DNA from 2 places in the Paenibacillus sp. FSL R7-0163 genome. Region 2 is predicted to be linked to the other one. Evidence: predicted binding sites of a transcription regulator. Region 2 holds the regulator's gene; the other holds the start of a gene.
What was found. The regulator CtsR, encoded in region 2, represses protease genes until heat stress. The targets are predictions, from matches to a motif close to ATGGTCAATAAAGGTCAAACA.
Positions count from the first base shown of each region.

Region 1: a site for CtsR is predicted at 7,572-7,592, ahead of clpP (ATP-dependent Clp endopeptidase proteolytic subunit ClpP). Genes of this name have one in related genera too.

Region 1 is NZ_CP150224.1:5,981,793-5,992,887, reverse strand. Features, by position in the region: gene NST45_RS26245 (ROK family glucokinase) at 1-605, shown strand, start outside; gene rapZ (RNase adapter RapZ) at 652-1,551, shown strand; gene NST45_RS26235 (YvcK family protein) at 1,606-2,553, shown strand; gene whiA (DNA-binding protein WhiA) at 2,599-3,528, shown strand; gene NST45_RS26225 (HPr family phosphocarrier protein) at 3,626-3,895, shown strand; gene NST45_RS26220 (SIMPL domain-containing protein) at 4,064-4,819, shown strand; gene NST45_RS26215 (DUF4163 domain-containing protein) at 4,946-6,049, shown strand; gene NST45_RS26210 (GDSL-type esterase/lipase family protein) at 6,161-6,799, shown strand; gene clpP (ATP-dependent Clp endopeptidase proteolytic subunit ClpP) at 6,889-7,485, opposite strand; tRNA gene NST45_RS26200 (tRNA-Arg) at 7,679-7,753, opposite strand; gene NST45_RS26195 (sugar-binding domain-containing protein) at 8,022-9,074, shown strand; gene gap (type I glyceraldehyde-3-phosphate dehydrogenase) at 9,188-10,198, shown strand; gene NST45_RS26185 (phosphoglycerate kinase) at 10,315-11,095, shown strand, end outside.
Region 2 is NZ_CP150224.1:6,788,114-6,799,208, forward strand. Features, by position in the region: gene NST45_RS29710 (PBP1A family penicillin-binding protein) at 1-387, shown strand, start outside; gene NST45_RS29715 (MFS transporter) at 392-1,648, opposite strand; rRNA gene NST45_RS29720 (16S ribosomal RNA) at 2,053-3,610, shown strand; rRNA gene NST45_RS29725 (23S ribosomal RNA) at 3,873-6,798, shown strand; rRNA gene rrf (5S ribosomal RNA) at 6,928-7,044, shown strand; gene NST45_RS29735 (GNAT family N-acetyltransferase) at 7,465-8,637, shown strand; gene NST45_RS29740 (CtsR family transcriptional regulator) at 8,932-9,393, shown strand; gene NST45_RS29745 (UvrB/UvrC motif-containing protein) at 9,424-9,948, shown strand; gene NST45_RS29750 (protein arginine kinase) at 9,977-11,041, shown strand; gene clpC (ATP-dependent protease ATP-binding subunit ClpC) at 11,077-11,095, shown strand, end outside.

The DNA of each region.
Region 1 (11,095 bases), 810 kb from region 2:
ATGTGGCTGCACTGGGGGAAGCTTGGAGTGGTGCGGGACGTGGCGTTGATAACTGTGTCTGCTATACGCTTGGAACAGGTGTCGGTGGCGGAATCATTATTAATGGAAAGATTTATCAAGGTTTTGCGGGATTAGCTGGTGAGCTTGGACATATCACAGTAGTGCCGGATCTGGAAGCTATTCAATGCGGCTGTGGCAACATGGGCTGTCTGGAAACCGTTTCCTCCGCTACAGGTATTATCCGCATGGCTAATGATGCAGTAGCTCGTGGCGATCGTACTTCCCTCTCTATGGTAGAGAAGATTGCTGCGAAAGAAGTCTTTGATGCGGCTAAGGCTGGCGATGAAGTAGCTATCCGTATAGTGAATCGTGCAGCGTACTATCTGGGTAAATCCATGGCTTCTGTTGCGGCTGTGCTTAACCCTGAAGTATTTATCGTTGGCGGCGGTGTGTCTAAGGCTGGAGATATTCTATTTGATGAGGTTCGTCGTGTGTTTGCGAAATTGACACCGGCTCCGCTTCAAACTGGTGTATCGATTATTCCAGCTGAGCTTGGCAATGACGCAGGTATTGTTGGGGCTGCCGGCCTTTTGCTGCGTTCTTAAAAGACGGGAAGTATTCATATACTAAATCTAGGGAGGGGACGCTTTTATGACCGAATTGGACAATACCCCAACGGCTGGAGCCACCCTGATTATTATTACGGGAATGTCAGGTGCGGGGAAGACAATTGCTGTACAGAGTCTGGAAGACCTAGGGTTCTTCTGTGTCGATAATTTACCACCGGTGCTGATTCCCAAGTTCGCAGAGCTAATTGAACAGTCGAAGGGTAAGATTGCCAAGGTAGCCCTTGTAATTGACCTGCGTGGTCGAGAATTCTTCACTGCTTTGTCTGAGTCTCTTGCCTATATCAAGGATGAGTCAACCATTGGCTGTGAGATCTTGTTTTTGGATGCTACAGATTCAGTACTTGTTCAGCGTTACAAGGAAAGTCGACGTCATCATCCATTAGCACCTAAGGGGCTGCCGCTTGATGGTATCAAGCTAGAACGTAAGATGCTTGAAGAATTGAAAAATTCAGCTACGTTATGTTTAGATACCAGCAGTATGAAGCCTGTGCAGCTTAAGGAGAAGATCATTTCACGGTTTTCGCATCTAGGAAAAAGTACGCTTTCCGTCAATATTACATCCTTCGGATTTAAGTACGGTATCCCTATTGATGCAGATCTTGTCTTCGATGTCCGCTTCTTGCCTAACCCACATTATGTGGACCATCTGCGGCCTAAAACCGGCCAGGATAGTGAAGTCTACGATTATGTAATGAAGTGGCCTGAAACACAGGTGTTCCTGACCAAACTGCTCGATATGCTTCATTTTCTAATTCCGCAATATCGTAAGGAAGGTAAGTCCCAGATTATCATTGGCATTGGCTGTACGGGAGGTAAACACCGTTCCGTAGCCATATCCGAGTATTTGGGTAAAATGCTGGGCGTTAGCGAGACGGAATCCGTAACCGTTAGTCATAGGGATTCCGAGCGTGATCGGCACTAGAGAGAAGGGGTCATAGTGGCTGAAGAACAAAGACAGCGTCCACGTATCGTCGTTATGGGCGGTGGCACGGGGTTGTCTGTCATGCTTCGTGGTTTAAAAGAGAAGCCATTAGATATTACTGCTATTGTTACCGTTGCCGATGATGGGGGAAGCTCTGGTATTTTACGCAGTGAACTGCAAATGCCTCCTCCTGGGGACATCCGCAACGTATTGACAGCTATGGCTGATGTTGAGCCGCTCATGGCAGAGATTATGAGATACCGTTTCAACACGGGTGAGGGACTAGCTGGTCATAGTCTCGGCAACTTGATTCTTGCTGCGCTCACGGATATATCTGGCGATTTCGTTACGGCTGTTCGGGAGCTCAGTAGATTATTCGCTGTTCGCGGCCGGGTATTGCCTGCGGCCGGTGAAGCTGTAATCCTGCATGCAGAAATGTCGGACGGCACGATTATCACGGGGGAGTCCAAAATCCCTGAAGCTGGCGGGATCATCAGACGAGTGTCCTTGGAGCCGCCAGATGTAGAACCGTTGCCCGAAGCGCTTGAGGCGATTCGGAATGCAGATGCGATCCTGCTGGGTCCTGGCAGTCTGTATACGAGCATTCTTCCCAACCTGCTTGTTCCGAAACTGGCAGAAGCGGTTGTATCTTCGAATGCTATCAAAATTTTCGTCTGCAACGTAATGACTCAGCCGGGTGAAACGGATAACTATACCGTCAGCGATCATCTTCAAGCTGTATATGATCATATCGGGATCGATTTATTCGATTATGTTATTGTTAATGACGGTGAGATTCCGGAACAGGTCCAGACGAAGTACGCCGAGAAGGGCGCGCGCCCGGTGCAGCTTGATAAAGAAGCGCTGGATGGCAATGGATACAAGGTTATAGCCGATAAACTGGTTTTATTCCGAACTTATTTGAGACATGATACCGATAAGCTTAGCCATCACATTTATCAGCTTGTGCAGGATTGGATAAACAGAAACCCTAGGGTATAACTTATAGATGAGAATGAAGTACTTATCAAGAAAGAGGTGAGACCCTTGTCTTTTGCGGCCCTTACCAAAAAAGAGCTGACGATGGTGGAGAGTGAACCCTGCTGCGAGAAGGCGGAAATGTCAGCGCTTATCCGTATGAATGGATCTGTGCAGCTTTCAAGCAAAAAGGTTATTCTCGACATTTCGACGGAGAACGCCGCGATTGCAAGGCGGGTATATTCTTTACTTAAGAAATATTACCAGGTCCATATTGAGCTACTCGTGCGTAAAAAAATGCGTTTGAAGAAAAATAACGTCTATATCGTCAGAATTCCAAACCGTGTACAAGAGATCCTAAAGGATCTTAGAATTGTGTCGGAAGGATTTATTTTTACCGATGGTATTGATGATGAGATTGTTGGGAATAACTGCTGCAAGCGTGCTTATTTGCGCGGTGCTTTTCTGGCTGGCGGATCGGTTAATAATCCGGAAGGCTCCTCCTACCATTTGGAGATTTCCTCGATGTATGAGGAACATTGTAAAGCATTAGTGGATCTGGCTGGGGAATTCCACTTAAATGCACGCTGTATTGAACGTAAAAAAGGATTCATTCTTTATATTAAAGAAGGCGAGAAGATCATTGAATTCTTAAGTTTGATTGGAGCGCATCAGGCGTTGTTCAAATTTGAGGATGTAAGAATTATGCGCGATATGCGTAATTCCGTGAATCGGATCGTGAACTGCGAGACCGCAAATCTCAACAAAACAATAAGTGCTGCGGTGCGGCAGATTGAGAATATCAAGCTGTTGCAGCGAGAAATGGGATTGGAGAATTTGCCGGATAAACTGCGTGAAGTAGCAGAAATTCGAATGGCGCATCCAGATATCAACCTCAAGGAGGTTGGTGAAATGCTCAAAGGTACAGTCAGTAAGTCGGGAGTAAATCATCGGCTTCGTAAGATTGATGAGCTGGCGGACAAGGTTCGAGGCGGCTAATTACTTTTTTTCTAGTGTGGTTTACGTTATAATGATATAATAATATAAAATTAATGTGAAACTTTTGGGGAGAACTCAATTAGGGGGTAAGCGTTTCATGACAAAGCACCCGGTAGTTGTTCGGTTGAAGACAGGGCTTCATGCCCGACCGGCAGCATTGTTTGTGCAAGAAGCTAACAAGTTTTCGTCGGAGATTTTCGTGGAAAAAGATGATAAAAAAGTAAATGCTAAAAGTATTATGGGGATTATGAGCCTCGCTATCAGTTCCGGCACGGAGATTTACATTAGCGCGGACGGTGCGGATGCCGATCAAGCTGTAAACGCTTTGACAAGTCTGGTCAGCAAAGAAGAGCTTGAGAACCAATAATAGGAAGACAACATCGTTTCTGCTAGGAAGACTTTATTTATCGCATGACCAAAAGCCCTTCGGGGCTTTTTTTAATACCAAAAAATAGATTGAGACGTGCAACATTTACCAAAATGACTCGTCTAGAGGATAATAACAAATCACAAGAAATGAAAGGGGCTGGCAAATATGAAAGGTTTATTGAAGAAAATTGGTTCAGTGATGATCGTAGGGAGTTTGTTAATTGGAGGGATCAGCATGAGTGGTGTTTTCCAAGGTCCTGCAAAGGCTTACGCAGATGAAGTGCAGAAAAATGTCGTTAGTGTAGTAGGTAAAGGCGAATTGTCCCTCAAGCCGGATATCGTATACTTGACCATCGGTGTGGATACTACGGCCACAACTGCGCAAGAAGCGCAGAAGACCAATGCCGCTAAAATTCAGAAGATTATGACTTTACTAAAGAATACTTGGAAAATTGCAGATAAAGATATTCAAAGCACGCAGTTTTATGTGCAACCCAATTATAGTTACAGCGAAAAAGAAGGACAGCAAGTGAAGGGGTACAACGCCAATCATACGCTGTTAGTGTCTTATAGAGATCTGACCAAGGTTGGTGAATTGCTGGACGCTGCATCTGCGGCAGGGGCAAATAATATCGGAAATGCACGTTTTTCTGTGGAAGATACTTCTGCATTTGAAGCTCAGGTGATTGAAAAAGCGATGGCGAATGCAGATGTTAAAGCAGGTGCTATTGCTAAGGCAGCTAAACGCAGCTTGGGTCAAGTGATCACGGTCAGCCAAAATGATGGCGATATCACTCCGGTTTATTTTGAACAGAATCTAAAAATGAATATGGCTGCAGCAGATGCTGGTGCAAGCACATCCGTGCAACCCGGAGTAGTTAAAGTTACAACTCAGCTAAGCGTAATGTATGAATTGAAATAGTATCAGAACAAGGTGAATGCAGAGAGGAGAGGTGATCTTCCACTAATAATAGTGGGGGGCGCCTCTTTTTTTGTGTAAGTTCTCTACAATTCTGTTTAATAAATTGGAAAGGAGAGGAAAAATAAGATGATGAATATTATTTCAAAAGAAACAGTACGCAAATGGGGCATAGGTCTGATGTCGGCAGGTTTATTGTTTGGTGGAGGTCTGCTGCCCAGCGAAACGGGTTATGCAGCAGCTAGTAAAACGGAGAATAAAGCTATTGATTCGCGTATCGTTTTAAAGGCAAACGGGATAAATTCGTTACAGGAAGGTATTTTGAAGGAAGGACAGGCCTGGATTCCCATAACTTTTATGCGAGATGTGTTGGGATTACCGCTTGCGTATGATAAGAAGGAAAATGCGTACATGATTGGAAAAGGATCGGCCAAGGCGAAGTTGATGTTATCCAGTTACGGTACTTCTGTGTGGGTGAACAACTATTTCATTCGAGAGTATGAAGGGAAGTTAATTAATAATCGCCTCTATGTTCCATCAGGATTGTTAAATGATTATATGGGTTATAAGGTAGATTGGAGTCGGGCCGCCAGTAAGCTGAATGTGGTGAACAGACCGCAGAACGCGCTGACGGTAACCACGGAAACTTATGCTAAAGATCGGGCAGAAGCTTTTATTCAGCTTGATTATCCGAAGATCAGTGGATTGGGCAATTCCAGTGCGCAACAAGCTATTAATAATACTTTGAAGGAAAGTGTTATGAAATTCGCGGCGGGTGCAGAACAGGATATCTCCGATCGAGATGGAGCAGAGCCCAAATACACCTATGATTCAGGTTATGTAGTGACCTACAATCAGAATGGTGTGATCAGCATAGTGATGCATCAGTATAGCGATACGGGCGGCGCTCATGGAATGACTAACCGTGAGGCATTCACCTTCTCGCTTAAAGATGGTAAACGTCTATTGTTGGGCGACCTGTTTGGAGCTAATCCAAACTACAAAAAACAGCTGAATGCTAAGCTGAGCAAGCTGCTGAAGGCAGAGGATAGTTATTTGGGAGGATTCAACGGATTGAATACGGAGAAATATTTCTATCTGAAGGATGACAAGGTTGTTCTGTTCTTCCAATTATATGAGTACACAGCGTATGCTGCAGGCTTCCCTGAGTATACCTTTAGTTTCAAAGAGCTTTTGCCGGATGACAGCAGCCCGTTTGCTGGCATGAAATAAATGGAGATACCTCGTCTCCGCTAATGTCAGCACAAGGCATCTCCCCCTTACCGGAGTTGTCTCTAGTTCATATGCTAAAGGGAGTAACTAGTTTATGAACGGGGGAGAGCTATGGGCTACCAATATACTGCAATTGGCGATTCCTTGACGACTGGATTTGGTGCTCTGCCAGGTAACGGTTTTGTTCCGGTGTACCGTAGAATGGCAGAAGGGAGACTGCGGACTACTGTAGCCTCTACGAATTTAGGCGTGAACGGAATGACTACTTCAGAGCTGGAGCAGCGGCTGCGCGGAAATTCCATGATGCGTGAGGCCGTTCGAGAAGCCGATATCATCACTGTGTCTATCGGTGGTAATGATTTGATTCACGCGGCCAAATCAGCAGCAAGACAGCAAGGGAACTTATCCGCAGAACTGCGCAGATCGCTTCAGGAATGCAAACAAAATTTCTCTGCAATTATGAATATCCTTATACAATTGAAGGCGAGGACGCGTAGACCTTTTATCATTAGAATTGTGGGATTATATAATCCCTATCCTCAGGTGGTTGGTGCGACAGAGTGGGTCAGACAGTTTAATCAATACGCAGCACAGTACAGCAGCCGAGTCTGTGGATTTGCTTCGATTTACAGTGAGTTCGCAGGAAATGAGAGAGGGCTGTTATCCATTGATCATTTGCATCCGAATGGCCGGGGTTATCGCGTAATTGCCGAGAAGCTGGATGCACTAGGTTATGGCGGGCTGAATTGATTGGATTTAGGTCTTCTATAAAATATAAAGAGGCTGTGCCCTATCCGTTATGGTTAGAGCACAGCCTCTTTATATTTTTACTTTATAGCTTACACACCGCTAGGCAATGTCTTCTCGATTACTTTATCTACGATACCATATTCAGCCGCGTCTGCAGCAGTCATGAAGTAGTCGCGATCTGTATCCTTCTCAATACGTTCTAGAGGTTGACCCGTACGTTCTGCTAGAATACGGTTCAGCTTATCGCGCAATTTGAGGATGCGGCGGGCACGGATTTCAATGTCCGTTGCTTGACCTTGAGCACCACCCAGAGGCTGGTGGATCATGATCTCGCTGTTAGGCAGTGCAAAGCGTTTGCCTTTGGCGCCAGCGTTTAGCAGGAAAGCTCCCATGGAAGCTGCCATACCCACACAGATGGTGGAAACGTCTGGTTTAATGTACTGCATTGTATCAAAAATAGCCATACCTGCAGTAATGGAACCGCCTGGGCTATTCACGTAAAGGTGAATGTCCTTGTCAGGATCTTCGGCAGCCAAGAACAGCATTTGTGCGATGATAGAATTGGCTACCACGTCATTAACCTCCGTTCCAAGGAAAATGATGCGGTCCTTCAGCAGGCGGGAATAGATGTCATAAGCGCGCTCGCCGCGGTTGCTCTGTTCTACTACCATAGGAATATAACTCACGTGGAAAACCTCCTTGATATTGGTTCTTTAAATGTATTCATTTTTACTCTTGCCGTATTACCCACATGATAAACAAATTCAAACAAAAAGTCAAAGAAAGTCAAACTTATATTCAAAAAAAAGAGCCGACAAGCGGCTCTTTGGTTAAGTAGTAGTATAGGCACTACTAAATTATGTGCAAAAATGAAATTAATGGCGCGCCCGCCAAGAATCGAACTTGGATCTCAGGCTTCGGAGGCCTACGTCATATCCATTGGACCACGGGCGCAACAAAAATGATTATAATACAATTTTTACACAATTGCAATGTAATATTAATACTGGACAAGCGCTCTAGGGACAGGCATCGGGCGCTATATCTTTTTCTGACCTTATTAATGTATAAGAAGACAAGCGCTTGAGAATTCTACTCTCGGAAGACTTGCGCTTCGAGCAATATTTGGTTAGAATATGGGTGGGACTTAAAAAGTTTACCCGGGACGTTTTGAGACCATGAACAAGGGAATAGAGGAAGACGAAGTTGCAGGAGTGAAAGTATGCGTAATTTATTAGATATCCAAAAGCAGCTTCTGCCTGATCTCATGGAAACCCTTAAGAGACGGTACACGATTCTTCATCAGATCATGCTGTCCGATATTATTGGGCGCAGAACGCTAGCCGCTTCGCTAGATATGACTGAGCGGGTACTGCGTGCCGAGACGGATCTTCTGAAATCGCAAGGGCTTATTGAGATCGAGAGTGTTGGCATGCGCATTAGCGCTGCTGGACGTAGACTGCTTGATTTGCTAGAGCCGGTTGTTAAGAGCCTATTTGGTCTGGATGAGCTGGAAGAGAAAATTCGAGCAACGTATGGTCTGGATAAAGTTATTGTAGTACCGGGTGATTGTGAGTCATCGCCGTTCACCAAACGAGAGCTTGGCCGGGCGGGTGCGAAAGCGCTGCTGAGTATACTTCGCCCAGATGATACAGTTGCCGTCACAGGTGGATCGACGCTTGCCGATATGGCTGATCAACTGACACCACCGTTGTCCCTTTCCTATAAGAACGCTTGGTTTGTTCCGGCGCGTGGAGGATTAGGAGAGAGTATGGAGATTCAAGCCAACACGATTGCCTCAACAATGGCAAAGCGGGTTGGAGCCAACTACCGGTTGTTGCATGTCCCTGATTTGCTTAGTGGGGATGCATACCAATCGCTGGCACTTGACTCTAATATTGGAGAGATTGTACAAACCATCCGCAGTTCGCGTATTATTGTACATGGGATTGGGGATGCCATTGAAATGACCCGCCGCCGCAAACTGGACGAGGCTACAGTCTCGGAAATCCAGGGTGAAGGGGCAGTGGCCGAATCTTTTGGCTATTATTTCAATGAAGAGGGTCAGGTTGTCCATACCATGCTTACGATGGGTCTACGTCTAGAAGATATTATTCGGACAGAGAAAGTCATCGGTATTGCAGGAGGCAAACCCAAGGCCAAAGCCATTCATGCCATGCTGCGTTTCGGGCAGGAGAATATTCTCGTCACGGACGAGGCTGCCGCAGTAGAAATAGGCAAGGAAATTGACAATCAACTACAGCTATCTTCGTAGTTTTTAGATTGCAGGCAATAACATACTTCTTGCATCATACTTAACATTGTTGTCATGACAGACCTCACCGTCTGTTTTGAATAAATAAAACGAATTCTAGGAGGAACTATTCAATGAGTGTAAAAGTTGGAATTAACGGTTTTGGACGTATTGGACGCCTTGCTTTCCGCCGTATTCAAAATGTAGAAGGTATCGAAGTGGTAGCAATCAACGATTTGACTGACGCTAAGATGCTTGCTCATTTGCTTAAATATGATACAACTCAAGGTAAATTCCAAGGTGATGTTGAAGTGCATGATGGCTTCTTCAAAGTCAATGGTAAAGAAGTTAAGGTTCTTGCTAACCGCAACCCTGAAGAATTGCCATGGGGCGACCTAGGCGTTGATATCGTACTTGAGTGCACAGGTTTCTTCACAACTAAAGAAGCAGCTGAAAAACACTTGAAAGGTGGAGCTAAGAAAGTAGTTATCTCCGCTCCAGCTACTGGCGACATGAAAACTGTCGTTTACAACGTTAACGATGACATTCTTGATGGTACTGAGACTGTTATTTCCGGCGCATCTTGCACAACTAACTGCCTAGCTCCAATGGCAAAAGTACTGAACGACAAGTTCGGTATCGTTGAAGGCTTGATGACTACAATTCATGCTTACACTGGCGACCAAAACACTTTGGATGCTCCACATGCTAAAGGTGACTTCAGACGCGCTCGTGCAGCAGCTGAGAACATCATTCCTAACACTACTGGTGCTGCTAAAGCAATCGGTCTGGTTATTCCAGAACTTAAAGGTAAATTGGATGGTGCAGCTCAACGTGTTCCAGTTGCAACTGGTTCCCTGACTGAGCTTGTAACTGTTCTTGATAAGAGCGTTACTGTTGAAGAAATCAACGCAGCAATGAAAGCAGCTTCCGATCCAGACACTTATGGTTACACTGAAGATGAAATCGTATCTTCTGACATCAAAGGTATGACTTTCGGATCCCTGTTCGATGCTACACAAACTAAAGTATTGACTGTTGGCGACAAACAACTGGTTAAAACTGTTGCTTGGTATGACAATGAAATGTCCTACACTGCACAATTGGTTCGTACTTTGGAGAAATTCGCTAAAATCGCTAAGTAATTGACTTGATATAAGCAACATCTATAGAGCGGAAACAGAAATTCCTTGTTTCCGCTCTTTCTAAATGTATTTCTTGTTTCCTGCTAGAAACAATTTTGGGTGTGGAGGAATTAATCATGAACAAAAAAAGCGTCCGTGATGTAGAAGTAAAGGGTAAGCGCGTATTTGTACGCGTGGATTTCAACGTACCTGTAGAAGACGGTAAAATTACTGATGATACTCGTATTCGCGAAACACTTCCAACCATTAAATATTTGATCGAGAACGGTGCAAAGATCATTCTTGCGAGTCATATGGGTCGTCCTAAAGGCGAATTCGTAGATTCCATGCGTTTGACTACTGCTGCTGAACGTCTGTCCGAGCTTCTTGGCAAACCAGTAGCTAAAGCTGACGAAGCAATTGGCGAAGCTGTAAAAGCAAAAATCGCTGAGCTAGGCGAAGGCGACGTACTTGTACTTGAGAATGTTCGCTTCTACCCAGGTGAAGAGAAAAACGATCCTGAACTGGCTAAACAATTCGCTGAACTGGCTGATTTGTTTGTTAATGATGCGTTTGGCGCGGCTCACCGTGCACATGCATCGACAGAAGGTATCGCTCATTTCCTACCGGCTGTATCCGGTCTTTTGATGGAGAAAGAATTGTCCGTTCTTGGTAAAGCTCTTTCTAACCCAGAACGTCCTTTCACTGCGATCATCGGTGGTTCGAAAGTTAAAGACAAGATTGATGTTATTGATAACTTGTTGTCTTTGGCTGATAACGTCCTGATCGGCGGTGGATTGTCTTATACATTCACTAAAGCACAAGGCTTTGAAATCGGTAAATCACTAGTAGACAACGACAAACTTGACGTTGCTCTTGGATTCATCGAAAAAGCAAAAGCACTTGGTAAAAACTTCA
Region 2 (11,095 bases):
AATGCGGCTCATATGGTGCGCTCCATAACGGATTCAAAAGGGAAGGTCTTGTATACTCATCCCTCTGAATCACGTCAGGTAATCTCGCCGCGTACCGCAGAAGCGATGACGGCTATGTTACGCAATGTTGTTAATGAAGGAACAGGGAAAAAAGCGCAGATGAACAGACCAGTAGCGGGAAAGACCGGTACGACCCAATTGGACTTGGCTGGCGTGAGCAAGAAAGCTAATCGGGATCTTTGGTTTGTAGGCTATACTTCGGAGTGGACAGCTGCGGTATGGATGGGTTTTGATCGTACGAATCAGGATAATTATATGACTGAAGGCAGCGGGAAGGCTGCCGCTCTATTTTCTACAGTAATGAGTAAAGCCTTAAGTGATCATTGAGAAGTTATTGCGCCGCCCATTCTTCTAATTTCTCATCTCTAGGAAGCAGCAAGGCAAGAAACCCAAGCAGCGGGAGGAAGCCGCAAGTGATGAACACTTTAGCAATCCCGATACTATCAATGAGGTTGCCGAGGACTAATGAGCCGATCCCGCCGAGTCCAAAAGCAAGTCCCGTGATCAGACCTGAAACTGTGCCAATGTTGCCCGGATATAGCATTTGAGCATAAATGACGGTAACAGAGAAGCTGGACAGAAGTATGAAACCGCCAATCAGCAGCAATACAGCCGCCCATAATGGACCTACAAAGGGTAGAGCAAGCGCAAAGGGAACGGTTCCGACCATTGACAGTAAGATGAGATTACGCCGTCCAAAACGGTCAGCCAGCGGACCCCCAAAAAATGTACCCACTGCGCCAGCAGCCAAATACATAAAAATATAGATTTGGGCTTTATCCAGTGTCATTTGATATTTGTCCATTAGATAGAAGGCGTAGTAGCTGCCGATAGAAGCGCCATACCAAGACCTAACAAAGACTAGGAATACAAGAATAATCGTTGCTGTTCGTATGCTTTTTCGGCGGGCAGGGTCGATTGCCCGTGCTGTTGATTTTTTATGAAAGGTATAACCGGCATCTAGCATTTCTCTATACCAGCGAGCTACATAGGTCTGAACAGCGATTCCGGCAGCCGCGACGATCGTGAAGCCTAGGGCACCAATCTGGCCAAAGGGGATGAATACCCATTTCGTAAGCATTGGACCCAGGGACTGTCCAGCATTGCCGCCCACTTGAAAAATAGATTGCGACAATCCCTTTCGCTGACCTGCGGCCATATGAGCAACACGCATACCCTCTGGGTGGAAGGTGGCTGAACCGAATCCGATCAGGATAACCGAGAATAAGACCAGAAAATAGCTATTGGCATAAGCCAATAGAAGTACACCTAGAAATGTGCTGCACATACCCAGTGGTAATAATATAGGACGGGGTTTACGGTCTGCAGCATATCCAATGACGGGTTGGATTACTGATGACGTCATATTTAAAGCGAATGAGATCCATCCAATCTGGGCGAAAGAGAGCAGAAGATTATCTTTGAGAATAGGGAAGATTGCTGGAATGACTGCCTGTATAGAATCATTAAATAAATGAACAAAACTGACAGCTAACAAAATTTTATAAATCGTTGCCTGCTGCAGATTACGCTGCTCCTTGTCCTTGCTGTCTACCGTGGACGCAGCGTCTGTAGGTTTGGTCTTCATTTTGACTCCTCTCTGTACTGATAGTTAGAAGGTAAGATTGGCGAATACGATAAATTCTATTTAGCCACAAATAATGGATGAATGGTATCAATTTGTGTTGTATGGAAGTTATTTATACGAATGATTTTTTTATTTCAAAAAAAGCTTGCAAACTCAATGACAGCATGGTATATTATCTCTTGTGCTTACGACGCATCGCACATACGAAACACAAGCGATGAAAAAATAAGTTGACAAGATAGAAACAAACATGATATACTCTAATTCCTGTGCAAGAGACATTGAATGTCAAAATGCTAGGAGTAAGTTCTTTGAAAACTGAACAAATGGAACACGTTAATTTTTAAAAAGATTCATTTAATGAATCGTCAGTTTCAAAATGAGCATATCGCTCTTTTCAATACTAATTGGAGAGTTTGATCCTGGCTCAGGACGAACGCTGGCGGCGTGCCTAATACATGCAAGTCGAGCGGAGTTATTTTGAAAGCTTGCTTTCAAAATAACTTAGCGGCGGACGGGTGAGTAACACGTAGGCAACCTGCCCTTCAGACTGGGATAACTACCGGAAACGGTAGCTAATACCGGATAATTTCTTTTTTCTCCTGAGAGAAGAATGAAAGACGGAGCAATCTGTCACTGAGGGATGGGCCTGCGGCGCATTAGCTAGTTGGTGGGGTAACGGCCCACCAAGGCGACGATGCGTAGCCGACCTGAGAGGGTGAACGGCCACACTGGGACTGAGACACGGCCCAGACTCCTACGGGAGGCAGCAGTAGGGAATCTTCCGCAATGGGCGAAAGCCTGACGGAGCAACGCCGCGTGAGTGATGAAGGTTTTCGGATCGTAAAGCTCTGTTGCCAGGGAAGAACGTCCGGTAGAGTAACTGCTACCGGAGTGACGGTACCTGAGAAGAAAGCCCCGGCTAACTACGTGCCAGCAGCCGCGGTAATACGTAGGGGGCAAGCGTTGTCCGGAATTATTGGGCGTAAAGCGCGCGCAGGCGGCTATTTAAGTCTGGTGTTTAAACCTTGGGCTCAACCTGAGGTCGCACTGGAAACTGGGTGGCTTGAGTACAGAAGAGGAAAGTGGAATTCCACGTGTAGCGGTGAAATGCGTAGATATGTGGAGGAACACCAGTGGCGAAGGCGACTTTCTGGGCTGTAACTGACGCTGAGGCGCGAAAGCGTGGGGAGCAAACAGGATTAGATACCCTGGTAGTCCACGCCGTAAACGATGAGTGCTAGGTGTTAGGGGTTTCGATACCCTTGGTGCCGAAGTTAACACAGTAAGCACTCCGCCTGGGGAGTACGGTCGCAAGACTGAAACTCAAAGGAATTGACGGGGACCCGCACAAGCAGTGGAGTATGTGGTTTAATTCGAAGCAACGCGAAGAACCTTACCAGGTCTTGACATCCCTCTGAATCTGCTAGAGATAGCAGCGGCCTTCGGGACAGAGGAGACAGGTGGTGCATGGTTGTCGTCAGCTCGTGTCGTGAGATGTTGGGTTAAGTCCCGCAACGAGCGCAACCCTTAACTTTAGTTGCCAGCAGGTAATGCTGGGCACTCTAGAGTGACTGCCGGTGACAAACCGGAGGAAGGTGGGGATGACGTCAAATCATCATGCCCCTTATGACCTGGGCTACACACGTACTACAATGGCCGGTACAACGGGAAGCGAAGCCGCGAGGTGGAGCCAATCCCATCAAAGCCGGTCTCAGTTCGGATTGCAGGCTGCAACTCGCCTGCATGAAGTCGGAATTGCTAGTAATCGCGGATCAGCATGCCGCGGTGAATACGTTCCCGGGTCTTGTACACACCGCCCGTCACACCACGAGAGTTTACAACACCCGAAGTCGGTGGGGTAACCCGCAAGGGAGCCAGCCGCCGAAGGTGGGGTAGATGATTGGGGTGAAGTCGTAACAAGGTAGCCGTATCGGAAGGTGCGGCTGGATCACCTCCTTTCTATGGAGAATCGTTCTCTGCAATGAGAACATTCAAATCGGAAGCTCAGCTTCCAAAACTCAGGTTTAGGCCTGTTACTCACTCGTTGCTCAGTTTTGAGAGTTTAAGCTCTCAAGTAAGACTTGATCCTTGAAAACTGGATACCGAAACGAATTTGCGTTTTAGAACATCTTTTAGCAACTTGTGTAAACAAGTAAATGTTATTAGTGAGATGATTCCAAAGAGAATATCATCGTATGATATTTTCCTACGGAAAAATCGAGGTTAAGCTAATAAGAGCACACGGAGGATGCCTAGGCGCCAGGAGCCGACGAAGGACGTGGCGAACAACGAAACTGCCTCGGGGAGCTGTAAGCAAGCTTTGATCCGGGGGTGTCCGAATGGGGAAACCCAGCTGTGGTAATTCGCAGTTACTCATTTCTGAATACATAGGAAATGTAGAGGCAGACCAGGGGAACTGAAACATCTAAGTACCCTGAGGAAGAGAAAACAATAGTGATTCCGTCAGTAGCGGCGAGCGAACGCGGAACAGCCTAAACCTAAGAGCTTGCTCTTAGGGGTTGTGGGACGTCTCACATGGAGTTACAAAGGAATATGGTAGGTGAAGAGGTCTGGAAAGGCCCGCGATAGAGGTAAAAGCCCTGTAACCTAAACTGTATTCTCTCCGAGACGGATCCCGAGTAGTGCGGGGCACGTGAAACCCCGTATGAATCCAGCAGGACCATCTGCTAAGGCTAAATACTACCTGGCGACCGATAGTGAAACAGTACCGTGAGGGAAAGGTGAAAAGCACCCCGGAAGGGGAGTGAAATAGAACCTGAAACCGTGTGCTTACAAAAAGTCAGAGCCCGATCTATGGGTGATGGCGTGCCTTTTGTAGAATGAACCGGCGAGTTACGTTTAACATGCAAGGTTAAGCCGAGAAGGTGGAGCCGCAGCGAAAGCGAGTCTGAATAGGGCGACTTAGTATGTGGACGTAGACCCGAAACCGTGTGATCTACCCCTGTCCAGGGTGAAGGTGCGGTAACACGCACTGGAGGCCCGAACCCACGTACGTTGAAAAGTGCGGGGATGAGGTGGGGGTAGCGGAGAAATTCCAATCGAACTCGGAGATAGCTGGTTCTCCCCGAAATAGCTTTAGGGCTAGCCTCGGTATAAGAGTAGTGGAGGTAGAGCACTGATTGGGTGCGGGGTCCGCAAGGATTACCAAGCTCAGTCAAACTCCGAATGCCATATACTTATTGCCGGGAGTCAGACAGTGAGTGCTAAGATCCATTGTCAAAAGGGAAACAGCCCAGACCATCAGCTAAGGTCCCCAAGTGTGTGTTAAGTGGGAAAGGATGTGGAGTTGCACAGACAACCAGGATGTTGGCTTAGAAGCAGCCACCATTGAAAGAGTGCGTAATAGCTCACTGGTCGAGTGACTCTGCGCCGAAAATGTAACGGGGCTAAACACACCACCGAAGCTATGGCTAGATACTATGTATCTGGGGTAGGGGAGCGTTGTGTAGGGGTTGAAGGTGTACTGAAAAGAGCGCTGGACACTACACAAGTGAGAATGCCGGTATGAGTAACGAAAAGATCAGTGAGAATCTGATCCGCCGAAAGCCCAAGGTTTCCTGAGGAAGGCTCGTCCGCTCAGGGTAAGTCGGGACCTAAGGCGAGGCCGAAAGGCGTAGTCGAAGGACAACAGTTTGAAATTACTGTACCACCGTAATCCGCTATGAGCGATGGGGTGACGCAGGAGGGTAGTGACGCGGACTGATGGATGTCCGTCTAAGCAGTGAGGCTGATGTGTAGGCAAATCCGCACATCGATAAGGCTGGGCTGTGATGGGGAGCGAAAATTATAGTAGCGAAGGTCATGATCTCACACTGCCAAGAAAAGCCTCTAGCCAGGAGAAGGTGCCCGTACCGCAAACCGACACAGGTAGGCGAGAAGAGAATTCTAAGGCGCGCGGAAGAACTCTCGTTAAGGAACTCGGCAAAATGACCCCGTAACTTCGGGAGAAGGGGTGCCCCGGTAGTGTGAATAGCACGAGGGGGCCGCAGTGAAAAGGCCCAAGCGACTGTTTAGCAAAAACACAGGTCTGTGCGAAGCCGCAAGGCGAAGTATACGGGCTGACGCCTGCCCGGTGCTGGAAGGTTAAGGGGAGTGGTTAGGGGTAACCCGAAGCTATGAACCGAAGCCCCAGTAAACGGCGGCCGTAACTATAACGGTCCTAAGGTAGCGAAATTCCTTGTCAGGTAAATTCTGACCCGCACGAATGGCGTAACGACTTGGGCGCTGTCTCAACGAGAGATCCGGTGAAATTTTAATACCTGTGAAGATGCAGGTTACCCGCGACAAGACGGAAAGACCCCATGGAGCTTTACTGCAGCTTGATATTGAATTTGGGTACGATCTGTACAGGATAGGTGGGAGCCGTAGAAATCGGAGCGCAAGCTTCGGTGGAGGCGCCGTTGGGATACCACCCTGATCGTATCTAGGTTCTAACCTAGTACCCTTACCGGGTACGGGGACCGTGTCAGGCGGGCAGTTTGACTGGGGCGGTCGCCTCCTAAAGAGTAACGGAGGCGTTCCAAGGTTCCCTCAGAATGGTTGGAAATCATTCGCAGAGTGCAAAGGCATAAGGGAGCTTGACTGCGAGACCTACAAGTCGAGCAGGGACGAAAGTCGGACTTAGTGATCCGGTGGTACCGCATGGAAGGGCCATCGCTCAACGGATAAAAGCTACCCTGGGGATAACAGGCTTATCTCCCCCAAGAGTCCACATCGACGGGGAGGTTTGGCACCTCGATGTCGGCTCATCGCATCCTGGGGCTGAAGTAGGTCCCAAGGGTTGGGCTGTTCGCCCATTAAAGCGGTACGCGAGCTGGGTTCAGAACGTCGTGAGACAGTTCGGTCCCTATCTGTCGTGGGCGCAGGAAATTTGAGAGGAGCTGTCCTTAGTACGAGAGGACCGGGATGGACGTACCGCTGGTGCACCAGTTGTTCCGCCAGGAGCATGGCTGGGTAGCTACGTACGGACGGGATAAGCGCTGAAAGCATCTAAGCGTGAAGCCCCCCTCAAGATGAGATTTCCCAATTAGTAAGACCCCTTGAAGACGACGAGGTAGATAGGTTGGAGGTGGAAGTGCAGCAATGCATGGAGCTGACCAATACTAATCGGTCGAGGGCTTATCCTATACTTAGAATGCAGATTCGTTTCGGATTCAGTTTTCAGGCGATTAAGCCTGTAACACGCTTAGAAATTCATTCTCACTTCTGGTGATGAACCGAATTTCACGCGGCAGCGTCTGTTTCACAGACGCATGTTTGGTGGCGATAGCGGAGGGGTTCCACGCGTACCCATCCCGAACACGACCGTTAAGCCCTCCAGCGCCGATGGTACTTGGACCGAAGGGTCCTGGGAGAGTAGGACGTTGCCAAGCACACAAGACCACTGTTGAGTAATCGACAGTGGCTTTTTTGCGTCTATTATAGATTGTGGAAAACTTGTGGATAATTCATTGGAATTTGCAGAAAACTTACGCACATGTGGATAGATAATTAAAAGGCAAAAAATCACCGAATGGTGTGGATTAAGTACATATTTATGTAGATCTGTCAACAGAAAACCTAAGTAATACACGGGTTGCTGTGGATATAGTCAGATTTATGTGGATAGAGGGATTGATAAGTGGATAATTATTTTAACTTGAATAGGACAAGATTACAAGACTATTTTTGAAACTCCTTAAAGCTGTGGATAACTAAAAAAAGTTCGAAAAATATCCTTATAATTCGCACACAATACACTCTCTTGTTATACTAACCATAAAAGTAAATTCATAAATGGTGAGGTGAGTTTTGTGGATATCAGACAGTTGCACTCAGAAGAGTTTGATCTAAGCATGGATTTATCTGAATATGCTTTTCAATACAAGCTGCCTAGTGAGAAAAGGGCTAATGCTAAGGAAAGATTTAAAGCAGAACGCGTATGGGGTGCTTTTGAAGAAGGTACTTTGGAAGCCAAACTTACTCTTCTTCCATTCCAAGTGTACATACAAGGTAGATTAGTACCTATGGGAGGGCTCGCTGGGGTAGCGACATGGCCGGAGAATCGCAGACAGGGTCATGTGGCAAAGCTCCTAGCGCATACGCTGCAAACGATGAATGAGGCGGGGCAGACATTATCTTTTCTGCATCCGTTCTTGATCCCCTTTTATCGCAAATTTGGTTGGGAAGTTTATTGTGAATATAAGAAATACTCCATTCCTGTTGCCAAGTTTCCCAAGAAGGTTGAAGTTGAGGGCAAGGTAAGACGCGGTGTTAAAGATATCGTAGTATTGGACAACTTATACAATCGTTTTGCAGTTAGATATAACGGAACACTTAAGCGTGATTTGGACTGGTGGGAGAACTCTGTTCTGGATGATGAAGGTCAGACTGCGGTATTTTATTCACAGCTTGGGGAACCTGAAGGATACGTATTATATAAGATAGAAAATAGAGAACTGGTCATTGATGAATTTGTGTTTTTGAACGAACAGGCCCGGCAGGGGCTGTGGACATTTCTTGCGAATCACGATTCAATGGTGACCGGTGCATCGCTAAAACTGGTGCCATCCGATGATATGTTACCCTTTTTGCTGCCTGATCCGCGTATAGAGCAGGAGAACTATCCTTATTTTATGGCGCGTATTGTGAATGCTAAAGTATTTGTGGAGAGTTATTCTTTTAAGCGTCACAGCAGTCAGAAGAAACAGGTTATTTATATTGAAGATAAATATGCACCATGGAATGACGGGTTGTGGGAATGGACGGTCTCCGAAGAGGGAGCAGCAGCTTTCTTGCGTATAGAGGGTGAACGGGATGCAGCTGACTTAAGCTGTGATATTGGCACGCTGACGATTCTAATGTTTGGATATAAACGCCCTGCAGAGCTGGCTCGTTATGGACTTGTGACTGGTAGTCCGACGGCTCTGGAATGGCTCGAAGAAATCATACCGCAAGCTGAAACCGCACTTTTTGATCATTTTTAGAAAATAATTAGGCTCTCCCCTTCGAAAGATGCTGGGAGAGTTCTTTATTTCCGAATACATTCGCTGAAAAAAGTGAAAAATAAGAGAATCCTCTTGGAATTAGCACAGAATATGTTATAATATTAAAAAGTCAAAGAAAGTCAAAGTCAACGCACCTGATGACATACAGTGCGATCCTCTGAATTCGTGAAGTTTTCTTCAGACTTATATGAATGAAGTTCACTAATGAATGTCATTAAGGATGCGGGCCGCAACCGATATTATGAAGCTTTAAAGAGCACTGGAGGATGAGTGATGCGCAATATCTCTGATATTATTGAACAATATCTGAAGAATATTTTGCATGAAAGTCCCGAAGGTACGGTGGAAATCCAGCGAAATGACCTGGCGGACCAGTTCTCATGCGTACCGTCACAGATCAATTATGTTATTAGTACACGCTTTACACTGGAAAAAGGCTATGTGGTGGAAAGTAAGCGTGGTGGCGGGGGATATATTCGTATTCAACGTTTTGAATTGCCGCCCAACGTGGCACTGCATGCCCATTTAAACCATACTATAGGTGGCGGGATAGATCAGAACGCTGCCGAAGGGTTGATTTATCAACTGGAGGAAGCTGGTTTTCTAAGCAAGCGTGAGGCGTGTCTTATGCGCGCTGCTGTTTCTCGGGATTGCCTAACGGTTAAGATTCCATATCGGGATGAGATTCGGGCCAAGATTATGAAGGCGATGTTAATCTCTTTGTTAGGCAAATAATTGTCAATCATAAGGGAGGGGCTTTCGCTTATGCAATGTCAGGAATGTGGCGTCAAGCCAGCAACACTCCATTTCACCAAGATCGTGAATGGAGAGAAGACAGAATTTCATATCTGCGAGAGCTGTGCGCGGGAGAAGGGTGAACTGATCCCGGGAACTGCTGGAGGATTCTCCATTCACAGCTTGCTGTCCGGTCTGCTTGATCTTGAAGGGGCCGGTAAGGAAAAGACGGCTGCTACGAAGACTACGCAGAGTCTGCAATGTGAGAATTGTGGGATGACGTACTCGCAGTTTAGCAAATTGGGTCGTTTTGGCTGCAGCTCCTGTTATAAATATTTTAACAGTGCACTGGACCCGCTCTTTAAACGGGTGCATGGCAGCACTTCGCATGTAGGCAAGATTCCCAAACGTGCTGGAGCACAGATTGTGTTCAAACGGCAAATTGATGAATTGAAGCTGGAATTACAGCAAAGTATCGCACAGGAGGAATTCGAAACTGCGGCAGAGCTGCGGGATCAAATTCGCCAACTTGAAAAAGAAATGGCACAAGAGTAAAGTCTTTGATATATAGGGGGGATATGACATGTCAAGTCTCCGATTTACTGAACAAGCGCTTAGTGATTGGATGCGCTCGGGAGGCAGTCACTCCGAGATTGTAATTAGCAGCCGTATGCGGATTGCACGTAACTTAGAGCATCTTCCATTCCCTATGCTTGCTTCCTTAGAGCAATCGGAAGAAGTATTAGAGCTGCTGGCCCCTGTGTTTCATGGGGAAACTGCTGCCGAATCCGGATCTTTTCAACTGATAAAGCTTGCTGAAGTGAATGAACTGGACAAAAAGGTATTGGTCGAGAAACATCTCATCAGTCCTAATCTGGCTAATGATTCACGTGGTGCAGCTGTGATATTAAATGAAGATGAGTCGGTCAGCATCATGATTAACGAAGAAGACCATCTGCGGATCCAATGTCTGTTCCCGGGTCTTCAGGTAAGAGAAGCATGGGAACGTGCGACAGCCATCGATGATATCTTCGAATCGGCTGTTAATTACGCTTTTGATGATAAAAGAGGATACTTGACCAGTTGTCCCACCAATGTGGGTACAGGGCTGCGTGCCTCAGTAATGCTGCATTTGCCAGCACTAGTAATGACCCAACAGATCAATCGCATATTGTCAGCAGTGAATCAAGTGGGATTGACTGTAAGAGGAATTTATGGTGAGGGCAGCGAAGCAGTAGGGAACATCTTTCAAATTTCCAATCAGATTACTCTCGGTCAAACGGAAAGTGAAATCATCGAGAACCTTCACAGTGTAGTCACCCAGATTATAGAGCATGAACGAAATGCCCGTGAAAGGCTGCTTGTAGATTCCGCTTTAAGAATTACAGACCGAGTGAAAAGATCTTATGGGATTTTGTGTTATGCAGCTCTAATGGAGCTTAAAGAATCCGCACAACGGCTGTCTGATGTGAGACTTGGGGTCGACCTTGGCATACTGGAAGGCCCTTCGATTTCCGTGCTTAATGAGCTTAACGTTAAGACACAGCCAGGATTTCTGCAAAAAATGTTCGGTGACGAGATGAACGCTACTGAACGGGATATGTATCGGGCGAAACTGCTCCGAGAAACACTGGGAACACAACATTAATATAGATATTTATTATTCATGGAGGTGCAGGAGATATGATGTTTGGAAGATTTA